One region of the Aeromicrobium wangtongii genome, then DNA from elsewhere that is predicted to be linked to it. Evidence: predicted binding sites of a transcription regulator. Region 1 holds the regulator's gene; each other region holds the start of a gene.
The links. The regulator LexA, encoded in region 1, represses DNA repair genes until DNA is damaged. The targets are predictions, from matches to a motif close to TCGAACANNTGTTCGA.
Positions count from the first base shown of each region.

Region 1 (9,800 bases):
CTCAGCGCAGCCCGGCCCTGCGCAAGCGGTAGGCACCCAACCGGCGCATCGCCCGATCGGCGTGCATCGACGCCGCCGGCGCCAGCGAGGCCGTCCGCGCGATACCGCCGCGCCAGGCGGGGAGGGTCTTGACGACGCGCGCGGTGCCGAACATCCCCACCAGCTCGGCGGCCACCTTCTCGGGCGTCAGCATGACGCCGGCCGCCAGCGCCTCGCGGGCCCCGCCTCGGACGTCGAAGCCGTCGACCATCGCGGTGGCGACGCCGTCGGGGCACACCGCGTGCACGCCGATCCCGTCGTCGTGCAGCTCGGCGGCCACCGAGGTGACGACGGAGAGGACCGCGGCCTTCGTGGCGGCGTAGACGCTCAGGCCGGGAACCGGTGCGTGCGCGCTGAGCGAGGCGAGCACACCGATCTCGCCGCCGGGGACGCCATCGCTCGCCTGGGCGCGGAACGCGTCGGTCGCCACCCGCAGGCCCCACATCACGCCGAGCACGTTGACGTCGACCGTCAGACGCACCTGCTCGTCGGTCAGCTCCGGCAGGTCGCCGTCGAAGGCAACGCCGGCATTGCACACCCACGCACCCAGCGGTGCGATCTCCCGCGCCAGATCGGCCACCGCCCGGTTCGCCGCCGGGTCCGTGACGTCCAGCGCCAGTCCGGAGTGCGCGCCGAGCTCGGTCGCGGTCCGCTGCGCACCCGCCGCGTCGACGTCGGTCACCAGCACGTCGTAGCCGCGCTCGACCAGCTCGGCGCAGATCGCTCGCCCGATCCCCCGCGCACCTCCCGTCACGACGGCAGATCGACGGGTTCCGGGACTCACGCGGGGCTGGCTCACGCCGAAAACCTAGGCCACCCCCTCGCGACACGCCATCGAACATATGTTTGAACATGCGCCCCGGTTCGGGATAGCCTTTCCCCATGACCGATGATCGCAACGCCGACGTCACCGAGCTGCCCGACGGCCCCGCCGACTCCTCGGGCCTCACCACGCGCCAGCGCAAGGTGCTGGAGTTCTTGCGCGACGAGATCGAGAAGCGCGGCTACCCGCCCAGCATGCGCGAGATCGGTGCAGCGGTCGGCCTGACCAGCACCTCGTCGGTCGCCCACCAGCTGCGGGCACTCGAGGGGCTGGGCTACGTCAAGCGCGATCCCAACCGTCCCCGCGCCCTGGAGATCTTCCTGCCGGACGTCCTGAAGGCACGCCGCTCGATGAGCGGCGCGCCCGAGGGTGACAGCGGGGTCGACGAGACCGGCATCGGCGACGCAATGCCCAGCGCGGTCAACATCCCGATGGTGGGACGTATCGCGGCCGGCGGTCCGATCCTGGCCGAGCAGCGCGTCGAGGAGATCTTCCCGATGCCCAAGTCGCTGGTCGGCGAGGGGACGCTGTTCATGCTGGAGGTCTCCGGCGACTCGATGGTCGACGCGGCGATCTGCAGCGGCGACTACGTGGTCATCCGCCAGCAGCCCGATGCCGAGAACGGGGAGATCGTCGCGGCGATGCTCGACGGTGAGGCCACGGTCAAGACCTTCCAGCGCAAGGACGGCAAGGTCTGGCTGCTGCCGCACAACGACGACTACTCCCCCATCGACGGCACCCACGCCACGATCCTGGGCAAGGTCACCGCGGTCATCCGGCGCGTCTGAGCACTGCCCCGACCGGACTGGCGGTCCCGCGAGGCGGGACCAACGATGAGGGTTTGGGGTAGTCCTAGCTACCCAAAACCATCATCCTGCGTCCCCCACCACGATCCGCACGCCAAGGCGGGACCGACGATGAGGGTTTTGGGCAGTCCTGGCTACCCAAAATCCTCATCGTCGGTCCGCCGCGCCGGTCAGGCGGGGTGGTTCTGGCGCGCCTGCCAGGCGCTGCGGACCATCTCCTCGACCGAGTGGCTCATGGTCCAGCCGAGGTCCCGGGTGGCCAGCTCTCCGGAGGCCACGATGCGCGCGGGGTCCCCGGGGCGGCGGTCGGCGATCTCGGGCTCGAAGTCGATGCCGGTCGCTGCGGCCACGGCGGTCATGATCTCGCGCACCGACACCCCGTCGCCGCTGCCCAGGTTGTAGACCGGCTCCAGGTCTTCGCCGGCCAGCAGCTTCTTGGCGGCGACCACGTGCGCGTCGGCCAGGTCGGCGACGTGCACGTAGTCACGCACGCACGTCCCGTCGGGCGTCGGGTAGTCGGTGCCGTTGATGCGCGGCGTGCGCCCATCGACCAGGGCGTCCAGGACCAGCGGGAACAGGTTGTGAGGGCTGGTGTCGTAGAGCTCGGGGACGGCCGAGCCGACCACGTTGAAGTAGCGCAGCGAGGTGTGGTGCAGGCCGAACGCCTTGGCGGCATCGCGCAGCAGCCACTCCCCGATCAGCTTGCTCTCGCCGTACGGCGACTCCGGCGTGGTCGAGGTCTGCTCGGTGACCAGGTCGACATCGGGCGTGCCGTAGACCGCGGCGCTGGAGGAGAACACGATCTTGTCGACGTCGGCCTCGTGCATGGCCCGCAGCAGCGCAACGGTTCCCTGGACGTTCTGCTCGTAGGTGTGCAGCGGGCGCTGCACCGAGACGCCGGCGTACTTGAACCCGGCCAGGTGCACCACGGCGTCGACGCCGTGCTCGGACATCGCCCGGGTGACGGTGGCCGAGTCCAGGATCGAGCACTCGACGAAGGGCACGTCGTCCGGCACGAACTCGCGGTGGCCGCTGGACAGGTCGTCCACGACGACACAGTCCAGCCCTGCCAGGCCGAAGGCACGCACGATGTGGGAACCGATGTAGCCGGCGCCGCCGGTCACGAGGACAGTCATGGCCCCAGCCTGTCACGGCCCGGGAACGGACGTTCCCGGGGCCGGTGGTCCGCCGTGATCACTTGAAGCGCAGGTGCCCCGCGTTGTAGGTGCGTCCGGCCTTGACCTTGATGTAGTGCTTGCCGGTGAACGTGCGGCCGATACCACGCCAGGAGTCAGCGTTGAGGGTGATCTTCCAGCGGCCCGGGGTCAGGCCGGCGACGTAGAAGTTGCCGCGGCCGTCGGTCAGGTCCGTGCGCAGGACGCGCTTGCCGTCCTGCGACGTCAGCGTCACCATCATCTCGGTGCCCGTCTTGCCCTTGACGCGGCTGACGTGGCCCTTGACGATGGCGCCCTTCTTGGAGATCACCCGGGTGCTCCGGCTGTTGCCGGTGCCCGAGATGTCGATCGTCTTGATGCCGCCGGCGCCCAGCGCCTTGCAGTGCGTCCGGTACATCCAGCCCTTGAAGCCGCGCGGCTTCTTGCCCTGCTCGGCGCTCGTGGCGGGATTGGGGTTGGCCCGACGGGCGATGCCCTCGAGTCCACTGTTCGCGCCGCCCGACAGCTTGCTCAGGTACGGGAAGGACTTCCAGCGCTCGGGGCCGCGGTCGAGGCCCTTGAAGTAGGTGTTGTTGTTGGTGAACCGGCTCGGGTACCAGTCGGCGCAACCGGTACGGCGGCCCAGCTCGACGTAGTAGCGACCCGGTGCCAGGTTGTAGAACGTCGCGCTGCCGGCGCGGGTCGTGGCCTTCTGCGCCACGACGGGCGAGGCCAGGACCGGCACGCCCGGCTGGGCCTCGCGGATGCTGACCCACCGGTCGCCCTGCGCCGTGGGCTTGAAGCCCCGGAACGCGCCGTTGACCGTCAGGTGGTTGCCACTGGCGCCGACCTCGACCGGGTGGTTCGTGCCGGCAGGGTTCAGCGCCAGCATGTTGGACCGGGAGTAGCGGTAGTTCTGCACGTCGAAGCAGCTGCCGAAGCTGTTGTTCCAGCGCTCGTCATCACCCAGTCGGGCCGCGACCATGTAGCGCTTGTCGCCGGAGCCGTAGGGCAGGAAGTCGACCCGGTAGGTGCCGTTCGAGGCCGTGGTGGTCGCGTACACGTTCGCGCAGCCCGGGATGTCCAGCTCCCGCCGGGCCTCCTTGCCGCCCTTGTAGGACGGGGGTGCTGCGGCCACGGTGATCCGCGAGCCGGCCGGCGCGGTGCCGGAGAGCGTGGTGTACCGGAAGTCGGCCCGGAACGCGCCGTACTTGGTGGCCTTCACGACCGTCGCGTCACGCAGGTAGCGCCCACCGGTCGTGGGCTTTCCGTTCTTGCCGCGCCAGAACCAGGACCGGGCCGAGCCCGCGGTGGCGGGCGCGGAGATGCGCAACCGGTACGGACGCGAGGTCTTGTTCTTGGTGCCGTTCAGCGGGACGCTGAAGGAGTACCTGCCGCCGTCGGGGACGTTGTTGGCGAAGCGCACCACCTTGGTGTTGCCGCCGCGGACGACCGAGAGCAGCTCGACGCGGACGGGGCCGACGGTGCCGGCTCCGCCGGGACCGCTGACTGTTCCGGTGATCTGCTGCGCCCGAACTGCCTGGGCGGGTGAGGCGACCAGCACCCCACCGACAAGCGCCCCGAGGGCAGGAACCAGCAGGACGGCACGCAACTTCATAGGATCCCCGTGGTGATAGGTCGAACAACTCGATGACACTATCAGCCGTCAGCGGCGTTAGCGGCCTCATCGAGACGGCGAAGTGCAGCCAGTGCCACATTCCGGTCGGTGGTGCGCCACATGTCCGGCATCGAAGCGGTCAGGAACGACCCGTACCGTGCGGTCACCAGGCGGGGATCGAGGACGGCCACGACCCCGCGATCGGTCCCCCGCCGGATGAGGCGGCCCGTGCCCTGCGCCAGCAGCAGTGCAGCATGCTGCGCCGCGACGCTCATGAAGCCGTTGCCGCCACGCTTCTCCACCAGCCGCTGGCGGGCGCTCATCAGTGGATCGTCGGGCCGCGGGAACGGGATGCGGTCGATGATGACGAGCTGGCAGGTGTCGCCGGGCAGGTCGACGCCCTGCCACAGGCTGAGGGTGCCGAACAGGCATGCGCTGGGGGTCTCGGCGAACCGGCGCGCGAGCTCGGGCAGCTGCGCATCGCCCTGGCACCAGATGTCGAGATCGGGCAACCGCTCGCGGACCTCCTCGGCGGCCTTCTCCGCGCCGCGGCGCGAGGAGAACAGGCCGAGCGTCCGGCCGCCGGCGGCCTCGATCAGATCGGTGATCTCGGCGAGCTGCGCCTCCTCCAGGCCGTCGCGGCCCGGCGCGGGCAGGTGCTTGGCGACGTACAGCATGCCCTGCTTGGCGTAGTCGAACGGCGAGCCGACGTCGAGCGACGTCCACGGCGGGTCGTCGCCCCACAGGCCGAGCGAGCGGGCGACGGGCTCGAAGCCGCCGCCGAGCTTGAGGGTCGCGCTGGTCAGCACCACGGTCTTGTCGGCGAAGAGCTTGTCACGCAGCGCCCCGGAGACGTCGATCGGCGCGATGTGCAGCTGCTTGTTGCCCTTGAACTCGCTGATCCACAAGACCTCGGTCTCGCCCTTGGCGGCCATGCGCTCGGCGATCTTGCGGACGTCGTCCACCATGCCGCGGGCCTGCTGGAGGGCGGCATCGGGCTCGCTCTTGTCCTCCTTGGGGAACGCCGAGAGGCAGGCACGGGCGCTGTCGCGCACCAGCGCCAGGACCGCCTCCAGTGGCTGGGGCAGCTCGTCGATGCGCCCCGCTTCCGTGCGGGCCAGGATGTCGGCCAGCGCGTCGGAGGCGTCAGTGAGGTCATCGCCCTCCCCCGAGCTGATCCGGGCCCGCGCGCGGCGGGCGGCGCGCTCGACGATGACCGGGTCGAGCTCGTCGGTGGACGCCTGCGTCACGCGGGCCGCCAGCTCGTGGGCCTCGTCCACGACCACCGCGTCGTACTCGGGCAGCATCGGCACACCGTCGATCGCGTCGATGGCCAGCAGCGCGTGGTTGGTCACGACCACCTGGGCGTTGTGGGCGTCCTCGCGGGCCAGCTCGGCGAAGCACTCCAGCGCGTGCGCGCACCGAGATGCTCCCAGGCACTCGCGGTGGTTGACGCTGACCTGGCGCCACGCGCGGTCGTTGTGCGCGGGCGCGGAGTCCCGGTCGCCCGTGTGGCCGCGGGCCGCCTGCTCCTCGGCCCACTCGCGCAGCTCGAGCACCTCGGCACCCAGCGATCCCTCGGGGATCTCGACCAGCGTGCCCTGGTCGTCGGGCGCGCCCTCGCGGACCCGGTGCAGGCACGCGTAGTTGCCGCGGCCCTTGACCACGGCGTGGTGGGGCACCTTGTCGAGCGTGGCCCGGGCGGCTTCCTTGAGGGCGGGGATGTCGCGCTCGACCAGCTGGTGCTGCAGGTTCAGTGTCGCGGTCGCGACCACGACCCGCTTGCCGTGCAGCAGGCTCGGCACCAGGTAGCCCAGCGACTTGCCGGTGCCGGTGCCGGCCTGGACCAGCAGGTGCTCGCCGCTGTCGAGGGCGTTCTTGACGGCCTCGGCCATCTGGATCTGCCCGGGACGGTCCTGCCCCCCGACGGACTCGACGGCGGCGTGGAGGACGTCACGGATCGAGGGCACACCCTAGGTTATCCGGGCTCGGCCTCCGGGCCCTCATCCCGTCCACAGCCGGTCAGGCCGTGTAGGGCTCCAGCTCGCTGGCGAGGGCTCCGTTGACGCGGGCCACGACGTGCGTGCCGTCCGCCTCGTGGTCGAGGGACTCGATCTCGCCCTCGGTGTGGATCTGGTTGAGCAGATCGCCCCGGGCGTACGGGAGGACGACATCGACGTGCACCGAGGGCTGCGGCAGATCGGCCTCGATCGCGCTGAGCAGCTCGTCGATGCCCTCGCCGGTACGTGCGCTGACCACGACAGCGTGCGGCTCGCGCACCAGCAGCTGCTTGATGGCCATCGGGTCGGCGGCGTCGGCCTTGTTGATCACCAGGATCTCGGGGATCTCGTGGGCACCGGCCTCGAGCACGACCTGTCGGACCGCGGCGATCTGGCCCTCCGGATCGGGGTCGGAGCCGTCGACGACGTGCAGGATCAGGTCGGACTCGGCGACCTCCTCCAGCGTCGAGCGGAACGCCTCGACCAGCTGGTGCGGCAGGTTGCGGACCAGGCCGACGGTGTCGGACAGGGTGTAGACGCGTCCGTCGGACGTCTGCGTGCGCCGTGTCGTCGGGTCGAGCGTCGCGAACAGCGCGTTCTCGACCAGCACCCCGGCGTCCGTCAACCGGTTGAGCAGGCTGGACTTGCCGGCGTTGGTGTAGCCCGCGATCGCCACCGACGGGATGTCGTGGCGCTTGCGGTTGCCCTTCTTGGTCTCGCGGGCCTTGCTGAGCTCGGCGAGCTCACGGCGCAGCTTGGTCATCTTCATCTCGATGCGACGACGGTCGGTCTCGAGCTTGGTCTCACCGGGGCCACGGCCACCGATGCCCTCACCGGCGGCGGCCTGGCCGCCCGCCTGGCGGGACAGGTTGCCGCCCCAGCCGCGAAGACGCTGCTTCTGGTACTGCAGCTGGGCGAGCTCGACCTGCGCCTTGCCCTCCTTGCTCTTGGCGTGCTGGGCGAAGATGTCCAGGATCAATGCGGTGCGGTCGACGACCTTGACCTTGATCTTGTCCTCGAGGTTGCGCAGCTGGCTGGGCGCCAGCGCACCGTCGCAGATCACCGTGTCGGCGCCGGTCGCCTCGACGGCGGCGCGCAGGTCGTCGACCTTGCCCGAGCCGATGTACGTCGCCGGGTCGGGCTTCTGCCGACGCTGGATCAGCGCGTCCAGCACCTCGGAGCCGGCCGTCTCGGCCAGCAGCTTGAGCTCTGCCATCGAGTTCTCCGCATCCTCCGCGGTGCCCTCGGTCCAGACGCCGACGAGCACGACGCGCTCGAGGCGCAGCTGCCGGTACTCGACCTCGGTGATGTCCTCGAGCTCGGTGCGCAGGTTCGCCACGCGGCGCAGCGAGTTGCGCTCCTCGAGCTCCAGACCGTCGACGCCCTGGGGCGCGGGTCCGGTGGTCGTCGAGGTGCTGGTGTGTTCGGTCATGCAGTCCAATCCATGGTGCCCCGGGCGACGATCTGCGCGGGACCGGTGAGAACGATGTGGTCATCGGCGTTCCAGCTGACGTGCACGGTACCGCCGGGGACGTCGACCCGATAGGTGATGGGTCGCTCGGCTCCGTCGGCCACCGCGGTGGCCACGGCCACGGCGCAGGCGCCGGTGCCACAAGAACGCGTCTCCCCCGAGCCTCGCTCGTGCACACGCATTGCCACGTGGCGCTCGCCCTCGCGGACGACGAACTCGATGTTGACGCCTTCGGGGTAGACCGACTCGTCGAACTCGGGCTGCGTCAGCAAGGTGCCGGCGTCGCCCAGCCGGTCGACGAAGGCGACAGCGTGGGGATTGCCAGTTCTAACATCCTGGGCCTCCCAGGTGTTCCCGGCCGCGCTGACCTTCGAGACACCCTGCACCTGCGGGACGCCCATGTCGACGCTGATCTCCGCCCCTTGAGCCTGTCGAAAGGAGATCTCCTTGTCCCCATCCCGCGTGCCGACGACGAACGGCTCGCTCGGGTCGACGAGGCCCTCCTGCACCAGGTGCAGCGCGAAGACCCGCATGCCGTTGCCGCACATCTCGCTGATCGACCCGTCGGCGTTGCGGTAGTCCATGAACCACTCGCCGGCCGACGGCAGGCCGATCGCGGACGTCCGGATGACCCGCAGCACGCCGTCGGCGCCGATGCCGCGGCGGCGCTCGCACAGGGCCGCGACGAAGGACGGATCGAGGTCGCCGTGGACGGAGCCGTCATGGTCAGGGAGCAGCACGAAGTCGTTCTCGGTGCCGTGCCCCTTGAGCCATGCGAAGGTCATCCCCCCAGCCTAGCGCGACCCATCGCGTCGAGGGCCTGGTCGACGAGGTCGTCGGCGGCGTACGGGAGCCAGTGGATGCGCGGATCCTTGCGGAAGAGCCGGTCCTGGCGGCGGGCGAACTTGCGGGTGCCGGTGATCGTGGCCTCCCGCGCCTCGTCCTCGGTCATCTGTCCGTGCAGGTGGGCCAGGATCTGCTGGTAGCCCAGCGCGCGACTCGCGGTCAGGCCGTCCTCCAGCCCTTGCGGCAGCAACGCCCGGACCTCGTCGACGAAGCCGTCGGCCCACATCTGCTCGACCCGCTCGGCCAGGCGGACGTCCAGCACGTCGCGGGGGACGTCGAGCCCCAGGATCGTCAGGTGCGGGTAGATCGAGTCGTAGCCGGGCATCGTGGCGGTGAACGGCTCGCCGGTCAGCTCGATGACCTCGAGCGCCCGGACGATCCGGCGATCGTTGCTGGGGTGGATCTGCGCCGCAGCGGCGGGATCGCGCCGCGCCAGCTCGGCGTGCATCGCGCTCTTGCCGCGACGCTCCAGCTCACCGGCCCAGCGCGCCCGGACCGCCGGATCGGTGCCGGGGAACTCGAGGCGGTCGAGCACTGCGCGGACGTAGAGCGCTGATCCGCCGACCAGCACGGGCGTGACGTCGCGCGCGTGGCAGTCGGCGATGGCGTCCCGCGCGAGCTGCTGGAACTCGGCGACGCTCGCGGTCTCGGTCACGTCCAGCACGTCGAACAGGTGGTGCGGGACGATCGCCCGCTCGGCGGCCGTCGGCTTGGCGGTGCCGATGTCCATGCCGCGGTACAGCTGCATCGAGTCGGCGTTGACGACCTCGGCCGAGCCCAGCCGCTGCGCGATGCGGACGGCCAGCGATGACTTGCCCGATGCAGTCGGACCGACGACGGCGACGACTCGCTCAGATCCGGGCATGGGCCCATTGTCTCAGGCGCGCACGACCCAATCGGCCACGACGTAGCCGACGCCGAACGGCGCCTCGTCGTCGCGCAGGTGGGCCGTGACGGCGGCATCGGCCGTCAGGGCTCCGAGGGTGCGCAGGGCCGGGACACCCGCGGCCCCCAGCTCGGCCCCCAGCTCGGGATCGAGCGCG
Region 1 covers NZ_CP102173.1:2,256,040-2,265,839, forward strand. Annotated here, with positions in the region: gene NQV15_RS11060 (SDR family NAD(P)-dependent oxidoreductase) at 2-838, opposite strand; gene lexA (transcriptional repressor LexA) at 922-1,650, shown strand; gene galE (UDP-glucose 4-epimerase GalE) at 1,839-2,804, opposite strand; gene NQV15_RS11075 (selenium-binding family protein) at 2,863-4,440, opposite strand; gene NQV15_RS11080 (ATP-dependent DNA helicase) at 4,482-6,410, opposite strand; gene hflX (GTPase HflX) at 6,463-7,872, opposite strand; gene dapF (diaminopimelate epimerase) at 7,869-8,696, opposite strand; gene miaA (tRNA (adenosine(37)-N6)-dimethylallyltransferase MiaA) at 8,693-9,622, opposite strand; gene NQV15_RS11100 (class III extradiol ring-cleavage dioxygenase family protein) at 9,635-9,800, opposite strand, start outside.

Region 2 (9,800 bases), 1.1 Mb from region 1:
TCGATCTGGTGAAGCCCGACAAGCTCCGCGACCACCTGATGTCGATCCAGCGGATCGCCGCCGATCTCGGTCTGCAGTTCCAGGAGATCATCCCGGTGTCGGCCGTCGCCGACGACCAGGTCGATCTGTTGGCTGATCTGCTGATCGGCACCCTCCCCGAGGGCCCGGCGCTGTACCCGGAGGGCCAGCTCACCGATGAGCCCGAGGAGACGCTGATCGCGGAGATCATCCGCGAGTCCGCGCTCGAGGGCGTCCGCGACGAGCTGCCGCACTCGATCGCGGTGATCGTCGAGGAGATGGTGCCGCGCGCCGATCGTCCCGCCGACAAGCCGCTGGTCGACGTACGCGTCAACGTCTACGTCGAGCGCGACAGCCAGAAGGGCATCATCATCGGCAAGCAGGGAGCCCGGCTGCGCCAGATCGGCAGCGACTCCCGCGCGCAGATCGAGAAGATCCTCGGCACGCCGATCTACCTGGACCTGCACGTCAAGGTCGCCAAGGACTGGCAGCGAGATCCCAAGCAGCTGCGCAAGCTCGGCTTCTGACCCTCACGGGCCGAGCGCGCGCCACTCGTCGGCCATGAGCGCGTAGACGTACGAGTCCTGCCAGCCGCGATCGCGGTGCAGCGAGTCCTTGACGTGGTGCGCCTCGCGGCGCATGCCGACACGTTCCATGAGCCGCCAGGACGGCTCGTTGTCGGTGAAGCACGTGGCGACAACGCGGTGCAGCCCCAGACGGTCGAAGCAGATGTCGAACAACGCGTCGATCGCCTCCGTCGCGAAGCCCTGCCCGTGGTACGCCGGGTCGAACGTCCAGCCGAGCTCGGCCTCGGACGCCGTGGCGGCACCCGCGACCTCCCGTTGGGCGTAGGCGTCCCGGACGGAGACCATCAGATCGGCGATGAGCCGTCCCTCATGCTCGACGATCACGGCCGTCGGCCCGTCGCCGAAGCGCTCGGCCAGCTCGCCGGGATCGGTGGTCGTTCCGCCGATCCACTCCGCAACTGATCGCTGCGACCGATAGGCGAAGATGCGCGGAATGTCGTCGGGCGCGAAGCGGCGCAGCTCCAGACGCTCCGTGCGCACCGGCCAGTCGACGACGTCCAGGTGGGAGCCCATGGTTCATGGTGGCAGCCGAACCGCCGAGCCGTCAGGCGGCGCGGGGTTCTTGCTGGGTGAATCTGGCGTGGCGTCTGGGTCTCTGCTCGGGGTCGATCCGAGGCGGCGGGATGATCTCGGGGATCCCGTCAGCTCCCATCCGAGCTTCCCACTCGCCCTCGTGGACGAGGAAGTGGTGGAAGTGGCATAGCAGGGCCGCGTTGTTCAGGTCTGTCGGTCCGCCTTCTGACCAGAAGCTGAGGTGGTGGGCTTCGCACCAGGCTGGTGGCCGGTCGCAGTCGGGGAACACGCATCCCTTGTCCCGGACGGCGAGCGCGAGGCGCTGGTGGCGGTCGTAGAGCCTCTTGGTCATGCCGTGGTCGATGACTCTGGTGCCGTTCTCCAGGTACAACGCGACCAGGTGGGCGTTGCAGGCCAGACGCTGCGCCTTGCGGGCCGACATGTCCGTGCCGGACGTGTTGGTGGCGACGCCCTGACCCGTCCGGAGGTCATCGACATCAACGGTGACTGCGACTGTGGCGGCCAGGCCGCCGGACTGCGGCAGCGCCCCTGTCGGCAGATGTGTGATGAGCTCGGTGAAAGCATGCCCGAGCTTCTGGTCACGACCCAGCGCCAGCCAGTCATCGGCACCCATGCCGTGGTGTTCGGCATTCGCTGCTGTGCGGCGTGGGGCGATGATTCCTTCCAGGGCCGCGCGCAGGGTGTCGGCATCCGCTTGGGGGATGATGAACGACCCTCGGGTGGTGCCGTCGCCGCGGTCCTTGATCGCCATCCGCGTTGCGTCCCACGCCTTCTGTTCCTGCTTGCGCAGCTGTTCACCCAGGTGCTCGTCGGCACCGTCGGGATCGATGACCTCCAGCACGTGATTGGCGAGCCGCTTCAGGTCGTCCAGACCGTACTCGCCGGCGAGGCGGATCAGATGGGCCTCGGCATCGCCGCGTTCTTCGTCACCGCACCAGTCCGGCAAGGCGTCGATGGCCTTCATGATCACTGACGCCTGATCCGTCGACAGCTCACCGGCGGCCCAGGCCGCTTGCGTGGCCTCCACCCCGGTGACCCGAGCCAGACCAACCAGCTTGGCCGCTTCACCCTTGCTGATCCCGGTCTTGGCAGCCAGCCATGCCGTCGTGGAGGTGGAGCCATCGTCCTTGGCCAGCCCCATGTCATCGGCGCATCCCGCCAGCCGCGACAAGGCGGCATCCATCGACGTTCGGGCCTTCACGACCGCGAGCGCGACCTGCTTGACCTCGCCACCGGTCAACGTCCACGGCTCGAGCGCAGCCAGATCATCACTCACCGATGACAGCTGATCCACGATCATGGACGGACTCCGAAGGACTAGAACGTATGTTCGATTCTACTCCTGGCCGACCGCTCGTGGCAAGGGTCTTACCCACATAATCTGCTGCAATCTCAGGAAATCTGGTTCTGTCAGCGGACCTCGAAGCCGATCTCGCCGACCGGCTCCTGCTCCGTCACCTGGACGTCGGTGACCTCGGCTCGCGGGGGTCCCACCCGGCACCACGTCACGAGGTGGTCGACCGCCTCGGCCGATCCCTCGAAGGTGGCCTCGACGGAGCCGTCCGGACGGTTCGCGACCCAGCCGGTCACGCCCAGCCGGTTGGCCTCGCTCTCGCACGACGCCCGGAAGAAGACGCCCTGCACGGTTCCGCGGACGATCACGTGTCGACGCTCCATGCCTCCACCGTAATAGGGTCGATCGAGTGGAGGACCTCACTGCCGTCGACGCCCTGGACGAGATCGCCTTCTGGCTGGAACGCGCGCAAGCCAAGACCTACCGCGTCGAGGCGTTCCGCAAGGCGGCCGCCGCGATCGCGCACCTGACCCCCGAGCAGGTCGCTGAGCAGGCCCGCGACGGCCGGCTCAAGCGCATCAAGGGCATCGGCGACCGGACGTTCGGCGTCGTGCAGCAGACCGTCGAGGGGGTGGTGCCGGACTACCTGGCCGAGCTGCGCGAGCAGGGGAGCGCGCCGCTGGCCGAAGGCGGTACCGAGCTCCGGGCGCAGCTGCTCGGCGACCTGCACAGCCACTCGAACTGGTCAGATGGCGGCTCGCCGATCGAGCAGATGGCGCGGACGGCGCAGTGGCGTGGACGCTCGTACCAGGTGCTGACCGACCACTCGCCGCGCCTGACGATCGCCAACGGGCTGAGTGCCGAGCGGCTGGCGGAACAGCTCGACGTCGTCGCCGAGGTCAACGAGGGCTTCGACGACTTCCGGCTGCTGAGCGGCATCGAGGTCGACATCCTGGACGATGGCGGCCTCGACCAGACCGACGAGATGCTGGAGCGGCTCGACGTCGTCGTGGCCAGCGTCCATTCGAAGCTGAAGATGGACGCCAAGGCGATGACGCGGCGCATGATGACCGCAGTCGCCGATCCGCACACCAATGTCCTCGGCCACTGCACGGGCCGGCTCGTGCAAGGCGGACGCGGGCAGCGTCCCCAGTCCGAGTTCAACGCCAAGGCCGTGTTCGCCGCGTGCGCCGAGTTCGACGTCGCGGTCGAGATCAACTCCCGCCCCGAGCGCCAGGACCCGCCGGACGACCTCATCGCCCTTGCGCTCGACGCCGGTTGCCTGTTCGCGATCGACACCGACGCGCACGCGCCCGGCCAGCTGGACTTCCTGGACTACGGCGCGGCCCGCGCGGACGCTGCGGGCGTCCCGGCCGAGCGCATCGTGACGACGTGGCCGGTGGAGCGCCTGTTGGAGTGGTCGCACGTCAAGCGCTGAACCAGGCGCGCGTCAGCGGGCGACGAGCAGTCCGTCGGACTCCACGAGATCCAGGTCCAGCGTCCGATACCCCTCCTGCTCGAACAGCACGACGACCCGGTCCCCGTCGTACTGCGCGATGCGCCCGTTGCCGAAGCTGGCGTGCCGCACCTCGGCGCCCAGCGGGAACGGCCGCCGGCTGGCGGACGTCGACGTGCCCGCGTCGCACGAGTCGCACCGACCGCAGGGATCGGGATGCGCCTCACCCAGCAGCTCCAGCACCAGCCGCCGCCGGCAGTCGTCGGTCTCGGCGTATCGCTGGACGAGATCCACCTCCGACTCCTGCATCGCGCGGAGGCTCTCGCGCATTGCGTCGACCCGGTCCAGGATCGTCTCGGTGTGGGCGCGGGTCGACAGCCGGACGCCGGCGCGGTCCTCGAGCACGGCGCCAGCCCGCTCCAGCAGGTTGAGGGCGGCGCGGGAGCGCCGGGGCGACAAGCCAGCGGCAGCGGCGATCGCCGCCGGACGTTGCGCCCCGCGCAGGTCTCGCAGCGTCACGACCACCGCGTACACATCACCATCGGACGCCCCGGCGACCGATGCGAAGTATCGGCGCAGGCCGTAACCGCCGGGGCGGGTGATGAGGACGGCCGACGCGGGCTGACCGTCCCGCCCGGCCCGGCCGATCTCCTGCCACAGCTCGTCGACGCTCTCGGGCGGGTCGACGTGGACGACCTGACGGACGTCCGCGCGGTCGATGCCCAGCCCGAATGCGGAGGTGGCCAGCACGAGTCGCGCCCCGCCGTCCCGGAAGCGGCGCAGGACGTCACCGCGCTCGGCGGGCCGCATGCCGCCGTGGTACCGGTCGACCTCGTACCCGGCCGCGGTCATGCGCTCGTGCAGCTCGTCGACCCGGCGGCGCGTCGCGGCGTAGACCAGCATCGCCCCTGCATCGGTGTCGTGCGCGTCGACCAGCTCCAGCAGCGCCTTCTCGGTGGCGTCCTCGTCGGCGGTGACTCGGGCCGACAGGTGGATCTCGGGCCGGTCGGCATTGCCGACGACCATGGCCATGCCGGGGGTTCCCAAGGCCTCCGCGACGGCGCGACGGGTGCGCGGCGGCGCGGTCGCGGTCAGGCCCAGCACGCGCGGCCGTCCCAGTCGCTCGATGACGCCGTCCAACGCAAGGTAGTGGGGCCGGAAGTCGACGCCCCACGTCGCCACGCAGTGCGCCTCGTCGACGGCGAACAGCCGCACGTCGGCGCGCAGGAGTGGGTCGAGGACGTCGTCATTGGTCGCCTGCTCGGGCGTCAGCAGGACGACGTCGAGCCGGCCGGAGGCTGCGTCGTCCAGCACCTGGCGGCGCCCGTCCAGGCGCAGGTTGCCGTTGACGGCCGCGGCCCGGAAGCCGCACTCACGCAGCCCGGCGAGCTGATCGGCCTGCAGCGACAACGTCGGGGAGATCACCAGTGTCACGCCGCCGAGCAGCCGGGCCGCCACTTGGTACACGAGGGTCTTGCCGCTTCCGGTCGGCAGCACGACGAGCGTGTCGCGCTCGGCGACGCTGCGGATCGCGCGCCGCTGGTCGGGATGCAGCTCGGCCGCCGCGGGGAGCAGCGGCCGTGCGATCCGGTCGATGTCGTCGTCGAGTGTCACCCTGACTGCCTACCCACCGCTCAGTGCGGCATGCGCCGGCGTGATCAGCTCAGGACGTCGGCCATCTCACGCACCAGCTCTGCGGTGACCTCATGGGGGATGCGTCCGGTGACCTCGTCATAGGTGTCGACCAGGCCGGCGAGGTCCTTGACCATCCGCCGCGCCCGGGCCGGCCCGTTGCCGCAGTCGGCGCGGCACTCGCCGGCCGCGATCCGGTGCGCGCCGACGAGCGCGGTCAGCGCGTACGCCTCGGCGGCCTCGAGCTCCGGCGTCATGGCGAAGGGGAACATCCGCGACATCGCGGTGTGGAACTCGACGTGCTCGGGGTCGAGCTCTCCGTGGGCGATGGGGAAGGACATGGCGGCGTGGAACGCGTCCCGCACATCGTCGTCGGTGCCCTCGCGGCCGATCCACGACTCGGCCCGCTCGACGGCCGCGAGCGCGCGCGGCCGGGCAGAGGGCTCGAGCAGGGCGATGACTTGACGGGCCTGGGTGATGCGCAGCCGGGCACGCAGCTCGGGGGAGTCCTCGGTCGTGCCGAACAGGCGGCCGATCAGCGGGACGAGGCGGGAGCGGTCGCCGTCGCGCAGCAGGTCATTGGTCGTCCGGGCCTCATGGGCCAGCAGCGGATGCGTGCACTCGGGACGGTCGCTCCACTCCTCGCCGGCCAGGAGCGACACGTACTCCATGACGCACGCCTCGCCCTGCTCGGCGTCGTGGGCGCCGGCGGACAAGGAGGGCAGGAAATCAGGCGTGGGCATGGCTCAAGTGTCCCGCGCCACGTCAAGCCGAGCGAGTCAGCTCGCGAACCACACCTTGGCGTCGCGGCACTTCTGCGGAGCCTGCTGGTACAGGGTGCTGGATGGATCGAGCCCGTCGGCGAAGCCGCCGCCCACCTCGACGGTGTCGCCGAGCTCGTAGAACGTCCCCTTGATCTTCACCCGCAGCGGATCAGGGGTCTCGACGTTGGTGCCGTGCGGCCAGACGACCACGGTGCCGGGCTCGCCGTTCTCGCCCGCCCAGCCGAGGCAGCCGCCGACGTCGGCCAGCGTGCCGCGGCCCAGGGCGGTGCGACCGACATCGGTCTTCTTGCCGACCAGCACCAGCGTGTCGCCACCAGCGTTGATGACCTTCTCGCCGCCACCGCGCACCACCACGACGGCGATGAGCACCGCTGCGAGTACCGCGACCAGGGCAGCGCCCGCGATCTTCCGGCGCCGGGAGGAGAGGTTCGCGTCAGTGGTCGACATGGCAGCCATTGTCTCAGGGCTACGGGCGGGGCCAGTCGCTCAGCTGGACCCGGAACCCCCGTCCCAGCAATGTGCCAACTGCCCGGCAACGGGCGGAGACGTCGTTGACAGCCCTCCGGGATGGGCGCACACTGGCGCCCACCCCTCGGACCAGGCGGAATCGTGAAGCCGTTCATCGTGGCACTCCTTGTCATCGCGGCCATCGGCGTGTCCAGTGCCGTGGTGGTCGCCGCGGCGAACGATGAGCAGGCTGTGGCCCAGGACGACCTGGCGGAGCAGGTGGCTGCACGCGCCGAGCAGCTGCGCGGGGGTGGCGCGATGGGCCGCGACGAGCGTTCGATCGTCGAGGCCTCACGGACGTCGACCAGAGCCCCTCGGAGCTTTCGCGAGCGCGAGAAGCTGCCGATCTGCGGCGAGATCGTCCTGACCTCGGTCACCGGTGTCGACCCGCGCGCGTTCGAGTGCCTCGTCTCGCCTGGCGCGGCGGGTGCCGAGCTCATTGTGCTTCGCCGAACGAACGAGGGCGATCCGATCGTGCGGTACTACCGGGTCGGTGGCAGCGTCGAGAACATCGAGGTTTTCGGTGACGACACCCTCGACAAGTTCGGCATGACCGGCTGGACCCGACAGGTCACGACGCTCGACCGGCTCGCGAAGCTTGGCCTGTGACGACGTGGACGGACTGGCCTCCTCAAGGGGGTAGCGACGTCCGACGCTCAGGACATGAGCGAGGCGGCGACCGTCGCGCCCAGGTCATGGGCCTGCGCCAGGTGGTCGTCATCGGGCTCTCCCAGGAAGCACAGCGGCTCGCTGACCTTCGCCCAGCCCAGACCGGTGGTGATCGACTCCATCGCCCGCTCCGCGCCGCTGGTGTCGCTGCGGCCGTGCACCCAGTACGAGAACGGACGCTTCTGCGTCTCCTGGCTGGCCCGGTCGAACGTGACGTCGAAGAAGTGCTTCACGGCGCCGGAGATGTACCCGATGTTCGCGCTCGTGCCGATGACGTAGCCGTCGGCGGCCAGCACGTCGTCGACCGTGGCCGAGAGCGCCTCGCGGACGACGACGTCCACGCCCTCGATGTCGTCGTGGTTCGCCCCCGCGACGACGGCCGCCAGAATGGCCTGCAGGTTGGGTGAGGGCGAGTGGTGGACGATCAGCAGGCGGGCCATGGCGCCACCGTACCCACCCCGGTCCCCGGATGGACGGCCCTGATTCACCTCGGTTCCAGTGCACGCTTGTCGTGATGTGCCTAACATCGGATATGGACTTCGAGACGGTCGCGCGCGCCATCCTCGGCAACATCGAGAAGGTCGTCGACGGCAAGCCGGAGGCCGCTGAGGCCGCACTGGTGGTTCTTCTGGCCGAGGGACACCTGCTGATCGAGGACGTCCCGGGGGTGGGCAAGACGGTTCTGGCCAAGGCGCTGGGCCGCTCGGTGAGCTGCTCGGTGCGACGCATCCAGTTCACGCCCGACCTGCTGCCGTCCGACATCACGGGCGTCTCGGTCTACAACCAGGTCGACCGCGAGTTCGAGTTCAAGCCGGGCGCGGTGTTCGCCAACATCGTGATCGGCGACGAGATCAACCGTGCTTCGCCCAAGACGCAGTCGGCCCTGCTGGAGGCGATGGAGGAGCGTCAGGTCACCGTCGACGGGACGACCTACCAGCTGGCGAGGCCGTTCACCGTCGTCGCGACGCAGAACCCGTTCGAGATGGAGGGCACCTATGCTCTGCCCGAAGCGCAGCGCGATCGCTTCATGGCGCGCATCTCGATGGGCTACCCCGATCCCGCCGCGGAGCTGGCGATGGTGCAGGGACGCGACGCCGACAACCCGTACGACGAGCTGTTGCCGGTCGCCTCGGTCGACGACATCACCGCCATGATCGCGATCGCGCGCGCGGTCCACGTGTCGACCGCGGTCGAGCAGTACGTCGTCGACATGGTGCAGGCCACCCGTGCCGATCCGGAGCTGAGGCTGGGGGCCAGCCCCCGCGCGACCCTCCAGCTCGTGCGAGCCGCCAAGGCCCGCGCCGCCGTGCAGGGACGCGACTTCGTGCTGCCCGACGACGTCGACGCCTTGTCGAAGGTGGTCCTCCCGCACCGGCTGATCGCCATGCGCGGGGTGTCGTCGGTCGAGGACGTGGTGGCCCGCATCGTCGCCGAGACCCCGGTACCGGCCGGTGCGGTCCAGCCGGGCTGACGTGGCCGGCCTCGGACGCGATCGACTGGTCGGTGCCGCGCGCTCCGTCGTGATCACGCGGCGCGGCATCGGTTTCCTGGTTGCTGCCGTCATCGCCTTCCTCGCCGCGCCCCTGCTGTCGCTGCCGGCGCTGCTTTACGTCACGGGCTTGTTGCTCGGCCTGGTGATACTGGCGGCGGCCTTCGTGTTCGTGGGGCACTCATCGGTGCTCATCGAGCGGTCGTTCACGCCGCAGGTCGTCTCGCCGGGGACGCTGTCGCGCGCGACCGTCCGCATCACCAACCTCTCGCTCCTGCCGTGCCTCGAGGCACGCTGGGAGGATCAGCTGCCGCCCCGCATCACGGGCGACGCCAGCGGGCTGCTGCCGCCGCTGGGCGGCAGCCGCAGCGGCACGGCACGCGCGACGTTCTCCTACACGCTGCAGGGGCTGCAGCGCGGCCGTCACGACATCGGTCCGTTGCAGGTGGACGTGCAGGATCCCTTCGGGCTGGTCTACCGGCGGCACGCCTTCGGGTCCGCCGAGCCGTTGACGGTGCTGCCGCGGCGGGTGGAGCTGCCGCCGATCTCCCCCCGTAGTGCGAGCGACGACGGTGCGACCCGTCCCGCCGCCCACAACGCCGGGGTCGGCGAGGACGACATCATCGCCCGCAGCTATCTGCCCGGCGACGCCCTCAAGCGCATCCACTGGAAAGCCACGGCACACCGCGCCGAGCTGATGGTCCGTCAGGAGGAGCAGCAGGTGACGCCGCGCTCGGCGGTCGTCCTCGACACGGAACCGACCAGCCAGGGGACGGCGCGGGACCGCAAGGCCAGGTGGGAGTTCTCGCCGGCGCTGGAGTGGGCGGTC
Region 2 covers NZ_CP102173.1:1,152,530-1,162,329, forward strand. Annotated here, with positions in the region: gene era (GTPase Era) at 1-545, shown strand, start outside; gene NQV15_RS05820 (GNAT family N-acetyltransferase) at 549-1,118, opposite strand; gene NQV15_RS05825 (HNH endonuclease signature motif containing protein) at 1,150-2,439, opposite strand; gene NQV15_RS05830 (acylphosphatase) at 2,550-2,816, opposite strand; gene NQV15_RS05835 (PHP domain-containing protein) at 2,843-3,871, shown strand; gene NQV15_RS05840 (RecQ family ATP-dependent DNA helicase) at 3,884-5,503, opposite strand; gene NQV15_RS05845 (hypothetical protein) at 5,548-6,264, opposite strand; gene NQV15_RS05850 (hypothetical protein) at 6,301-6,753, opposite strand; gene NQV15_RS05855 (hypothetical protein) at 6,916-7,422, shown strand; gene NQV15_RS05860 (flavodoxin family protein) at 7,470-7,922, opposite strand; gene NQV15_RS05865 (AAA family ATPase) at 8,015-8,953, shown strand; gene NQV15_RS05870 (DUF58 domain-containing protein) at 8,955-9,800, shown strand, end outside.
Region 2: NQV15_RS05825 (HNH endonuclease signature motif containing protein) is a predicted target of LexA. The motif match lies at 2,458-2,473, and genes of this name have one in related genera.

Region 3 (9,800 bases), 1.5 Mb from region 1:
GGGCGATCGAGATGGCCGAGACCTCCTGGTTGTCCTCGATGACCTTGGCGATCTCGTCGGTGTCGGCGTCCGGGAACACCGCCTCGATCTGGTCGCGCTCCTCGGCGGTCAGCTGATAGCTCGCCTTCGGGATGGTGATCCCCTCGCTCTCGGCGAGGTCTCGGGCTACAACCAGCGACACCAGACCCACGACCGCCTGCCGGCGCACGTCGGAGTTGCTGACCGTCGTGACCCCCTGCTGACGAGCCGCGTTGGCGGTGATCGCGCAGTACGCGTCAGCGGTCTTGTCGAGCGTCTGCATCGAGATCGTCTTGCCGTCGACGACAGCCGCCGCTCCGGGGTGGATGTTGCCGCAGGCCGCCAGTGAGAGGCCTGCGAGGGCGAGCACGACTCCGCGCGTTCGGGTGACCATGGTCACAGGGTACTGGTGGTCTCGCTCTTGCCGAGGCGGGAGTGCTTGCGGCCGTAGGCGAAGTAGACCAGCAGGCCAAGCGCGAGCCAGACCAGGAACCGCAGCCACGTCTCGACGGCCAGATTCGTCATCAGCGCGATGCACAGCACTCCCGAGACGACCGGCATGAGCGGCACCTGCGGTGCGCGGAAGGGTCGCTTCATGCGCGGCTTGGTGCGGCGCAGCACGACCACGGCTATGGACACCACCAGGAAGGCGAACAGCGTGCCGATCGAGACCATCTCGGCCAGCACGGCGAGCGGGACGAAGGCTCCCAGGATCGCGACGGCAACCGTCGTCCCGACCGTGATCACCACGGGGGTCTGGAACTTGGGGTGGATGCGACCGATCGCGGGCGGCAGCAGGCCGTCGCGGCACAGGGCGAAGCCGATGCGGCCCATCGCGACGATGTCGACCAGGATCACCGACGTCAGGCCCGCGACCGCGGCCGTCCCGATGATGATGCTGGCCCAGCCGAGACCCGCTTGGTCGAATGCGTCGGCGAGCGGCTCGCCCGTGCTGAGGTTGGTGTACTTGACCATGCCGGTCAGCACGAAGCAGACGGCCACGTAGAGCACGGTGCAGATGATCAGGGTGCCGATGAGCCCGCGCGGCATGTCCTTGCCGGGGTTCTTGGTCTCCTCGCCGAGGTTGGCGACGGCCTCGAACCCCGAGTAGGCGAAGAAGACGATCGCGGCGGCCACGAGCACGCCGGTCACTCCGTAGGCGGTCTGGTCGACGCCGGTGACCCACTGCCACAGGGGCTGCTTGAGACCGCTGGCCCCCTCGACCTTCTCGCTCGGCGGGATGTACGGCTTCTGGTTGTCCATGTTCACGTAGAACAGCCCGACCGCGATGATGAACAGGCAGATCGAGACCTTGATGACCACCAGCGAGTTGGTCACGAGCTTGGACTCGCGGATGCCCATCGCGGCCACGATGCCCAGCACGATGACGATGAAGACCGCACCGAGGTTGACCACGCTGTCGTCCTCGCCGAAGAACGCCTTCGGCAGGTCGAACACGCCTTGCAGGTAGCCCGACCAGCCGCGGGCCACGACGGCGGCGCCGAGCGCGAACTCCAGGATCAGGTCCCACGCGATGATCCAGGCGAATATCTCACCGATCGTCGTGTACGCGTAGGTGTACGAGCTGCCGGCGGTGGGCACGGCTGCCGCGAGCTCGGCGTAGCAGAGCGCGGCGAGCATCGCCACGATGCCGGCGATGAGGAACGAGATCATGACCGCAGGTCCGGCGTTGTCCTTCGCGGCGGTGCCGGTCAGGGTGAAGATGCCCGTGCCGATCACGATGCCGATGCCGAATCCCATGAGATCCCACACCGTCAGCCGGCGGCTCAGCCGGGCGTGGTGGTCATCCCCGGAGGGATCGTCGTCGTTCTGGTGGATGACGTCATCGACATTCTTGGTACGGACGAGCTGCTTCCATGTCCCGGCATTGGCCATGCGAGAACGCTAGTACGACGGTTCCGATTCGCAACCGTGCGCGACGTGGTGGCGGCCACACCAGCAGTCGGTCGGCCACGAACGATGACGCCATTCCTCCCTGGGATTCCAGGATTTTCTTGGGCCGAGAGGGTTGCGGATCCTTCGGTCACCGACTAGGATCGAACATATGTTCTAGTCCATCGGAGTCCGTCCATGATCGTCGAGCAGCTGTCGTCCCTCACTGACGATCTTGCCGCGCTCGAGCCGTGGATGTTGACCGGTGGCGAGGTCAAGCAGGTCGCGCTCGCGGTCGTGAAGGCCCGCACCTGCCTGGACGCGGCGTTGTCGCGTCTTGCTGGGTGCGCGGAGGACATGGGCTTGGCCAAGGATGACGGCGCGACGTCGACGACAGTGTGGTTGGCGGGTGCGACGGGGATCAGCAAGGGCGAAGCCGCCAAGCTCGTCGGGCTGGCTCGCGTGAGCGGGGTGGAGGCCACTCAAGCGGCCTGGGCTGCCGGTGACCTGTCCACGGATCAGGCGGCCGTGATCATGAAGGCCATCGACGCGTTGCCCGACTGGTGTGGTGACGAAGAGCGGGCTGACGCCGAGGCGCATCTGATCCGGTTGGCCGGCGAATACGGCCTGGACGACCTGAAGCGACTCGCGAACCGCGTCTTGGAGGTCATCGACCCAGACGGCGCGGACGAGCACCTCGGTGAGCAGCTGCGCAAGCAGGAGCAGAAGGCCTGGGACGCAACGCGCATGTCGGTCAAGGACCGCGGCGACGGCACCACGCGGGGGTCGTTCATCATCCCGCAGGCCGATGCGGACACCCTGCGCGCAGCGCTTGAGGGGATCATCGCCCCACGTCGCACGGCGGCCAATGCTGAGCACCACGGCATGGGCGCCGACGACTGGCTGGCGCTGCCGAGGGACCGCAAGCTCGGGCATGCGTTCACTGAGCTGATCACCCACCTGCCCACCGACTCGCTGCCGGTCGCGGGTGGCTTGGCTGCGACCGTCGCGGTCACCGTGGACGTCGACGACTTGCGGACCGGGCAAGGCGTCGCCGAGAACACCTCCGGCACGACGATGTCAGCGCGGAAGGCCCAACGGCTGGCGTGCAACGCGCACCTGGTGGCGTTGTACCTGGAGAACGGGACCCGGGTCATCGACCACGGTATGACGAAAAGACTCTACGACCGGCACCAGCGCCTCGCGCTCGCCGTGCGCGACAAGGGATGCGTGTTCCCCGACTGCGACCGGCCCCCGGCATGGTGCGAAGCGCACCACCTGAGCTTCTGGTCCGAGGGCGGGCCGACAGACCTGAACAACGCGGCCCTGTTGTGCCACTTCCATCATTTTCTGGTCCACGAGGGCGAGTGGGAAGCGCGCATGGGAGCCGACGGGATCCCCGAGATCATCCCGCCACCCCGCATCGACCCCGAGCAGAGACCCAGGCGCCACGCCAGATTCACCCGACAACAACCCCGCGCCGCCTAGCCATAGGGTTGTCGCATGATTCGTCAGCGACTGGCCCGCACGATCGTCCGGCTGATGCGTTACCGCATGGTGGGCGAGGTGCCGCAGACCGGAATCCTGGTCGGCGCGCCGCACACGTCCAACTGGGACTTCGTCACGATGCTGCTCGTGATGTGGCACGGCGGCGCGCACCCGCGAGTTCTGGTCAAGAAGCAGCTGTTCAAGGGACCGCTCGGCTGGCTGATCACGGCGCTCGGCGGCGTGCCGCTCGACCGTGACAACGCCGGAACGGTCGTCCGCGAGCTGGTCGACGAGGCCGGGTCGGGCGAGTCGTTCCGTCTGATCCTGGCCGCCGAGGGCACCCGCTCCAAGGGTGAGTACTGGAAGTCCGGCTTCCTGCGCCTGTCCCGCGAGACCGGCCTGCCGATCACCCTGGCCTTCTTCGACCCGCCGACCCGGACGATGGGCTTCGGCCCGACCTTCCTGGCCAGCGACGACGTCACCGCCGACATGGACATCGTCCGGGAGTTCTACGCCGACAAGCACGGCATCCGGCCCAAGAACGCCACTCCCCCGCGCCTGCGCGAAGAGGGCTGAACCCGCTGAGTGGGACGTTCTGCGCGTCTGCCGCCGCGTGACGACGCGCGGAAACGTCCCACTCAGCGGGTGGGTGGGTCAGACGGCGGGGGCGGGGACCGCCGCGGGGACGAGGGTGTCGATGACCGTGCGGGTCCACTCCAGCAGCTCACGACCGACCAGCGGCGTGCCGCCGACCGGAGCGGTCTTCGGACGCGGCACCAGTGCGACCTCGGCCGCCACCTTGTAGGTGCTGCGCGGGTAGACGCGCGACAGGCGCATCTGCGCCGAGTCGGCCAGCTTGAGACCGCTGAACCGGATGTTCGGTCCGGCCGCGGTGACCTCGCTGAGGCCGGCCTCGCGGACCCGGACCCGCAACCGGGCGACGTCCAGCAGGACGTCGACGGCCTCGGGCGGCTCGCCGTAGCGGTCCACCAGCTCGACGCGGATCTCGTCGACGTCCGACAGCGCGCGGACATCCGCGAGCCTCTTGTACATCTCGAGTCGCAGGCGTTCGCTGCCGACGTAGTCGTGCGGCAGGTGGGCCTCGATCGGCAGCTCGATCTTGACCTCGCGCTCAGGCTCGGCATCGCCACGGAACTCCGCGACGGCCTCGCCGACCAGCCGCACGTACAGGTCGAAGCCGACATCGGCGATGTGCCCGGACTGCTCGCCGCCGAGCAGGTTGCCCGCACCGCGGATCTCCAGGTCCTTCATCGCGACCGCCATGCCGCCGCCCAGCTCGGAGTGCTGGGCGATCGTGGCCAGCCGGTCGTGCGCGGTCTCGGTCAGCGGCTTCTCCGGCGGGTACAGGAAGTAGGCGTAGGCGCGTTCCCGTGAACGTCCGACGCGGCCGCGCAGCTGGTGCAGCTGCGACAGGCCCAGGGTGTCGGCGCGCTCGATGATCATGGTGTTGGCATTGGACACGTCCAGGCCGGACTCGACGATCGTGGTGCAGACCAGGACGTCGTAGCGCTTCTCCCAGAAGTCGACCATGACCTCCTCGAGCTGGTGCTCGCCCATCTGGCCGTGGGCCGCGGCGACGCGCGCCTCAGGCACGAGCTCCTTGATCCTGGCGACGGCCTTGTCGATGCTCTGGACCCGGTTGTGGATGTAGAAGGCCTGCCCCTCGCGCAGCAGCTCGCGGCGGATCGCGGCGATGACCTGGCGGTCCTCGTAGGGCCCGACGAACGACAGCACGGGGTGCCGCTCCTCCGGCGGGGTCGCGATCGTCGACATCTCCCGGATGCCGGTGATGGCCATCTCGAGGGTTCGCGGGATCGGCGTCGCCGACATCGACAGGACGTCGACCGCCGCGCGCAGCATCTTCATGGCTTCCTTGTGCTCGACGCCGAACCGCTGCTCCTCGTCGACGATCACGAGACCCAGGTCCTTGATCTTGACGCCGGGCTGCAGCAGCCGGTGGGTGCCGATGACCATGTCGATCGAGCCGTCGGCCAGGCCGGCGAGCGTCTCCTTGCTCTCCTTCTCGGTCTGGAACCGCGACAGCGGCTTCATCGTGACCGGGAACTGGCCGAACCGTTCGGCGAACGTCGCGTAGTGCTGCTGCACGAGCAGGGTCGTCGGGACGAGCAGGATGACCTGCTTGCCGTCCTGGATCGCCTTGAACGCCGCACGCACTGCGATCTCGGTCTTGCCATAGCCCACGTCGCCGCACACCAAGCGGTCCATCGGGACGCTGCGCTCCATGTCGCGCTTGACCTCGTCGATCGTGACCATCTGGTCGGGCGTCTCGACGAACGCGAAGGAGTCCTCGAGCTCGGCCTGCCAGGGCGTGTCGGGGCCGAAGGCGTGACCCTTGGTCGCCTGACGCGCGGCGTAGAGCTTGATCAGCTCGCCGGCGATCTGACGGACGGCCTTGCGCGCCTTGTTCTTGCGGGTCGTCCAGTCGGCACCACCGAGGCGGTCCAGCGACGGCGACTCGCCGCCGACGTACCGGCTGATCTGGTCGAGCTGGTCCATCGGGACGAACAGCCGGTCAGCCGGTTGCCCGCGCTTGGACGGCGCGTACTCGATCACGAGGTACTCGCGGGCCGCACCCTGCACGACGCGCTGCATCAGCTCGACGTACTTGCCCACGCCGTGCTGCTCGTGGACCACGAAGTCGCCGGTCTTGAGCTCGAGCGGATCGACCTGCTTGCGGCGGCGGGCCGGCATCTTGCGCTCGGTGCGGTCAGCGGCGCGCTGCCCCACCAGGTCGTCGTACGTCATGACGGCCAGCTGCAGGGGCTGGGAGACGAAGCCGTGCTCGAGCTCGCCGATGCTGACCTGCACGACGCGGGCGGACGGACCAGTGACGGTGTCGTCCAGCGAGGCGGCCACCCCACCGTCGGTCAGCCACTCCAGCGTGCGCTGGGCCTGCCCGGTCGCCGGGGCCACGAAGACGACCCGCATGCCGCTCTCGGTCCAGCGGCGGATGTCGGTCAGCGCCGCCGTCGTGTCACCGCGGTAGGCCGCGGACGGCTCCATGTCGACGGTCCGAATCGCCTCGTCACCCTCGTCGTCCAGACCGAACGGTGACTGGGTGAACCAGGTGTGCCCCAGGCCGAGCGTCTCCTCACGCACCTCCTCGAGCGTGTGGAACGCCGCGGAACCGAGGTCGATCGGCGACTCACCACCGCCGGCGGCGGCCGCCCACGACGCCTGGAGGAACTCCTCGCTGGTCGCCACGAGATCGGCGGCACGGGCCCGGATGCGCTCGGGGTCCATCAGCACGATCGCCGACCGCTCCGGCAGCAGGTTGACGAACGACTCCATCTCGTCGGTCAGCACGGGGGTCAGCGACTCCATGCCCTCGACGGCGTGCCCCTCCGCCAGCTTGGAGAAGATCTCGGCCAGCGACGGATGGGCGGCGGCCAGCTCGGCGGCCTTTGCGCGCACCTCGTCGGTCAGCAGCAGCTCGCGACACGGCGGGGCCCACACGTGGGTGACCGCCTCGAGCGTGCGCTGGTCGGCGACCGCGAACCGGCGGATCTCGTCGACCTCGTCACCGAAGAACTCGATGCGCAGGGGATGTTCCTCGGTGGGCGGGAAGACGTCGATGATCCCGCCGCGCACGGCGAACTCACCACGCCGCTCCACCAGGTCGACGCGGGAGTAGGCGGCGCCCGCGAGGTCACGGACCACCTGCTCCAGAGCGACCTCGTCGCCCTTGCGCAGCTCGACGGGCTCGAGATCGGCCAGTCCCTTGACCTGCGGCTGCAGCAGCGAGCGGACCGGGGCCACCACGACACGCAGCGGCCCGCTCGCGGTCTCGGAGTCCAGCGCGCCGGGCGCGGTCGGGTGGACCAGCCGGCGCAGCACGGCCAGCCGCCGGCCGACGGTGTCCGAGCGCGGGGACAGGCGCTCGTGCGGCAACGTCTCCCAGGCCGGGTAGTAGGCGACCGACTCGGCACCCAGCAGCTCGCCCAGCTGGGTCGTGAGGTCCTCGGCCTCGCGTGCGGTCGCGGTCACGGCAAGCACCGAGGACTGCTGGGCCAGCGCGTTGGCCAAGAAGGGGCGCAGCGGTTCCGGGGCCCGCAGGTGCAGCTCCTGGCGTCCGTCGAGGCGGTCGGCCAGCGCCTGCGCGAGAGTCGGTTCGGTGGCTACGAGAGACGCGAGGGGCTGCAAGGTCATGACCTGCCCAATCTACCGTTCGCCGACAAGGTCGCTACCTCGCGTGCCACGATGTCAGCGTGAGCAGCACCCCGACGGCCGGGCACGGACAAGGGTTCCTCGCCAGCGTGGTGATCCCGGCGCACGACGAGGAGCGCGGCATCGCGCGCACACTGGCGGCGCTGCTCGACGGCAGCTGCACCCTGGACGTCCTCGTGGTCTGCAACGGCTGCACCGATGGCACCGCCGAGGTGGCGCGCGGATTCGGCTCCGCTGTCCGGGTGCTGGAGATCGCCGAGGCGTCCAAGACGGCTGCGGTCAAGGCCGGGAACGCCGCCACCGACGTGTTCCCCCGCGTGCACCTTGACGCCGACGTCACGCTGACCGGTGCCGATGTCATCCGCCTGATCGAGCCGCTGGGCAGCGGCTCGATCCTCGCCACGGCTCCCCGCCGGGTCATCGCCTCGGACGCCAGCAGCGTGGTCGTGCGGTGGTACTACGAGGTGTGGGAGCAGCTGCCGCAGGTGGCCGAGGGGTTGGTGGGCCGGGGGGCGTTCGCGCTGAGTCGCGCCGCCCAGGAGCGGGTCGACGCGCTGCCGCAGGTGATGAGCGATGATCTGGCCGTCTCGGACGCCTTCGGCCCGGACGAGCGGCTCATCGTGGATGCCGCCACGGTCGTCGTCCGACCACCACGTGTGGTCGCCGATCTCCTGCGTCGGCGGGTGCGGGTCGTGACCGGCAACCGGCAGGCCAGCGCCGTCGGGGTCAGGCGGCCCGACTCGAGCACCGGCCTGTCGACGCTCCTGAGCATCGCCTGGCGCCGGCCCTCCTTCGTTCCCCGCATCGGGGTCTTCCTGGTCGTCACGGCGATCGCCCGCTTCCGCGCCCGCCGGTTCATCCGGTCCGGGGACTTCACGACCTGGCAGCGCGACGAGTCGTCCCGGGTGTGAGGCTCAGCTGACCGTGGCCGGTGTCGCGCTCGTCAGGTTCTTCGCCAGCCAGACGGACACGGCATCGTCCCGCACGGCAGCCCACAGGTCCTCGCTGCCGACCCGGTCGAGGTGGACGACGCTCTGGGTGCCCTCCATCCCGGTGCCCGCGACCGGGACGGTCAGGTAATCGATCCCGGCCGAGCGCAGGTGCCGCAGGGAGATGACCAGGCTGCGCATCTTCCCGACCGACCAGTCCCTGTCCACGGACAGGTTCTGGGTCAGGATGTCCAGGATCCGGTAGGCCTGGCGCGGCTCCTTGACCAGCTCCTGGGTCAGGGTCTCGTCGAGCAGGGTGCGCAGGAAGTTCTGCTGGCGGTGGATCCGGTCGAGATCGCCGCCCGGGAGACCGGCGCGCTGCCCGACGTAGTCCAGCGCCTCGTCGCCGTTCATCGTGTGGCGCCCGGCGGTCCAGGTGATGTCGCGATAGCCGTCGTGCACGGTCTCGGGGACGTCAATCGTGACCCCACCGAGGGCATCGGTGAACTGCCGGAACCCGTTCCAGTCGATGACCGCCAGGTGGTCGATCCGGATGCCTGTGACGGACTCGACCGTCCGTACGGCAAGAGACGGTCCGCCGTAGGAGAAGGCGGCGTTGATCTTGCCCGGCCCGTGGCCGGGGATCGTGACCCACAGGTCCCGCGGGAGCGAGATCACCGAGGCGCCGCGCCGGTCGGCATCGATGTGCAGGATCATCATCGCGTCGGAGCGCTGGGCGCCGGGCACCCAGGCCGCCGACGTGGCATCGGTGCCCGTCGTCGGCTGCTCGGAGCGACGGTCGGTACCGAGCACCAAGATGTCGACCGCATCGGCGGCCCTGCCCGCCGACTTGGCGGGGCGCTCGTGACCACCGTCGAAGACCCCGTCGATGCGGTGGATCTGGCCAGTCAGCTGGTGCTGGAGGTACAGCGCGAACGACAGGAACACCATGACGGGGCCGACGATGCAGATCGCCAGGCCCAGCAGGACCCGGCGCAGGACACGATGGCGACGTGACCGTCGCCGGGCGGGCTTGCGCATCGTCGCCTCAGCCCCCCGCGGGCTCGAGGACGTCGCCGTGCTCGACGTACGCCTCTCCGGTACGCGGGCACCTGTACGTGTGAGCGCCGGTCTCCTCCAGGGGTACGCCCGCCCGGCCCACCCAGCCGATCCGGCGGGCCGGGACACCTGCCACCAGGGAGAAGTCCGGCACGTCCCGCGTCACGACCGCACCCGCCGCGATCATCGCCCACCGGCCGATCC
Region 3 covers NZ_CP102173.1:707,942-717,741, reverse strand. Annotated here, with positions in the region: gene NQV15_RS03595 (hypothetical protein) at 1-412, opposite strand, end outside; gene NQV15_RS03590 (APC family permease) at 415-1,914, opposite strand; gene NQV15_RS03585 (HNH endonuclease signature motif containing protein) at 2,110-3,399, shown strand; gene NQV15_RS03580 (1-acyl-sn-glycerol-3-phosphate acyltransferase) at 3,415-3,975, shown strand; gene mfd (transcription-repair coupling factor) at 4,054-7,590, opposite strand; gene NQV15_RS03570 (glycosyltransferase family 2 protein) at 7,650-8,519, shown strand; gene NQV15_RS03565 (LCP family protein) at 8,523-9,578, opposite strand; gene NQV15_RS03560 (acyltransferase) at 9,586-9,800, opposite strand, start outside.
Region 3: NQV15_RS03585 (HNH endonuclease signature motif containing protein) is a predicted target of LexA. The motif match lies at 2,076-2,091, and genes of this name have one in related genera.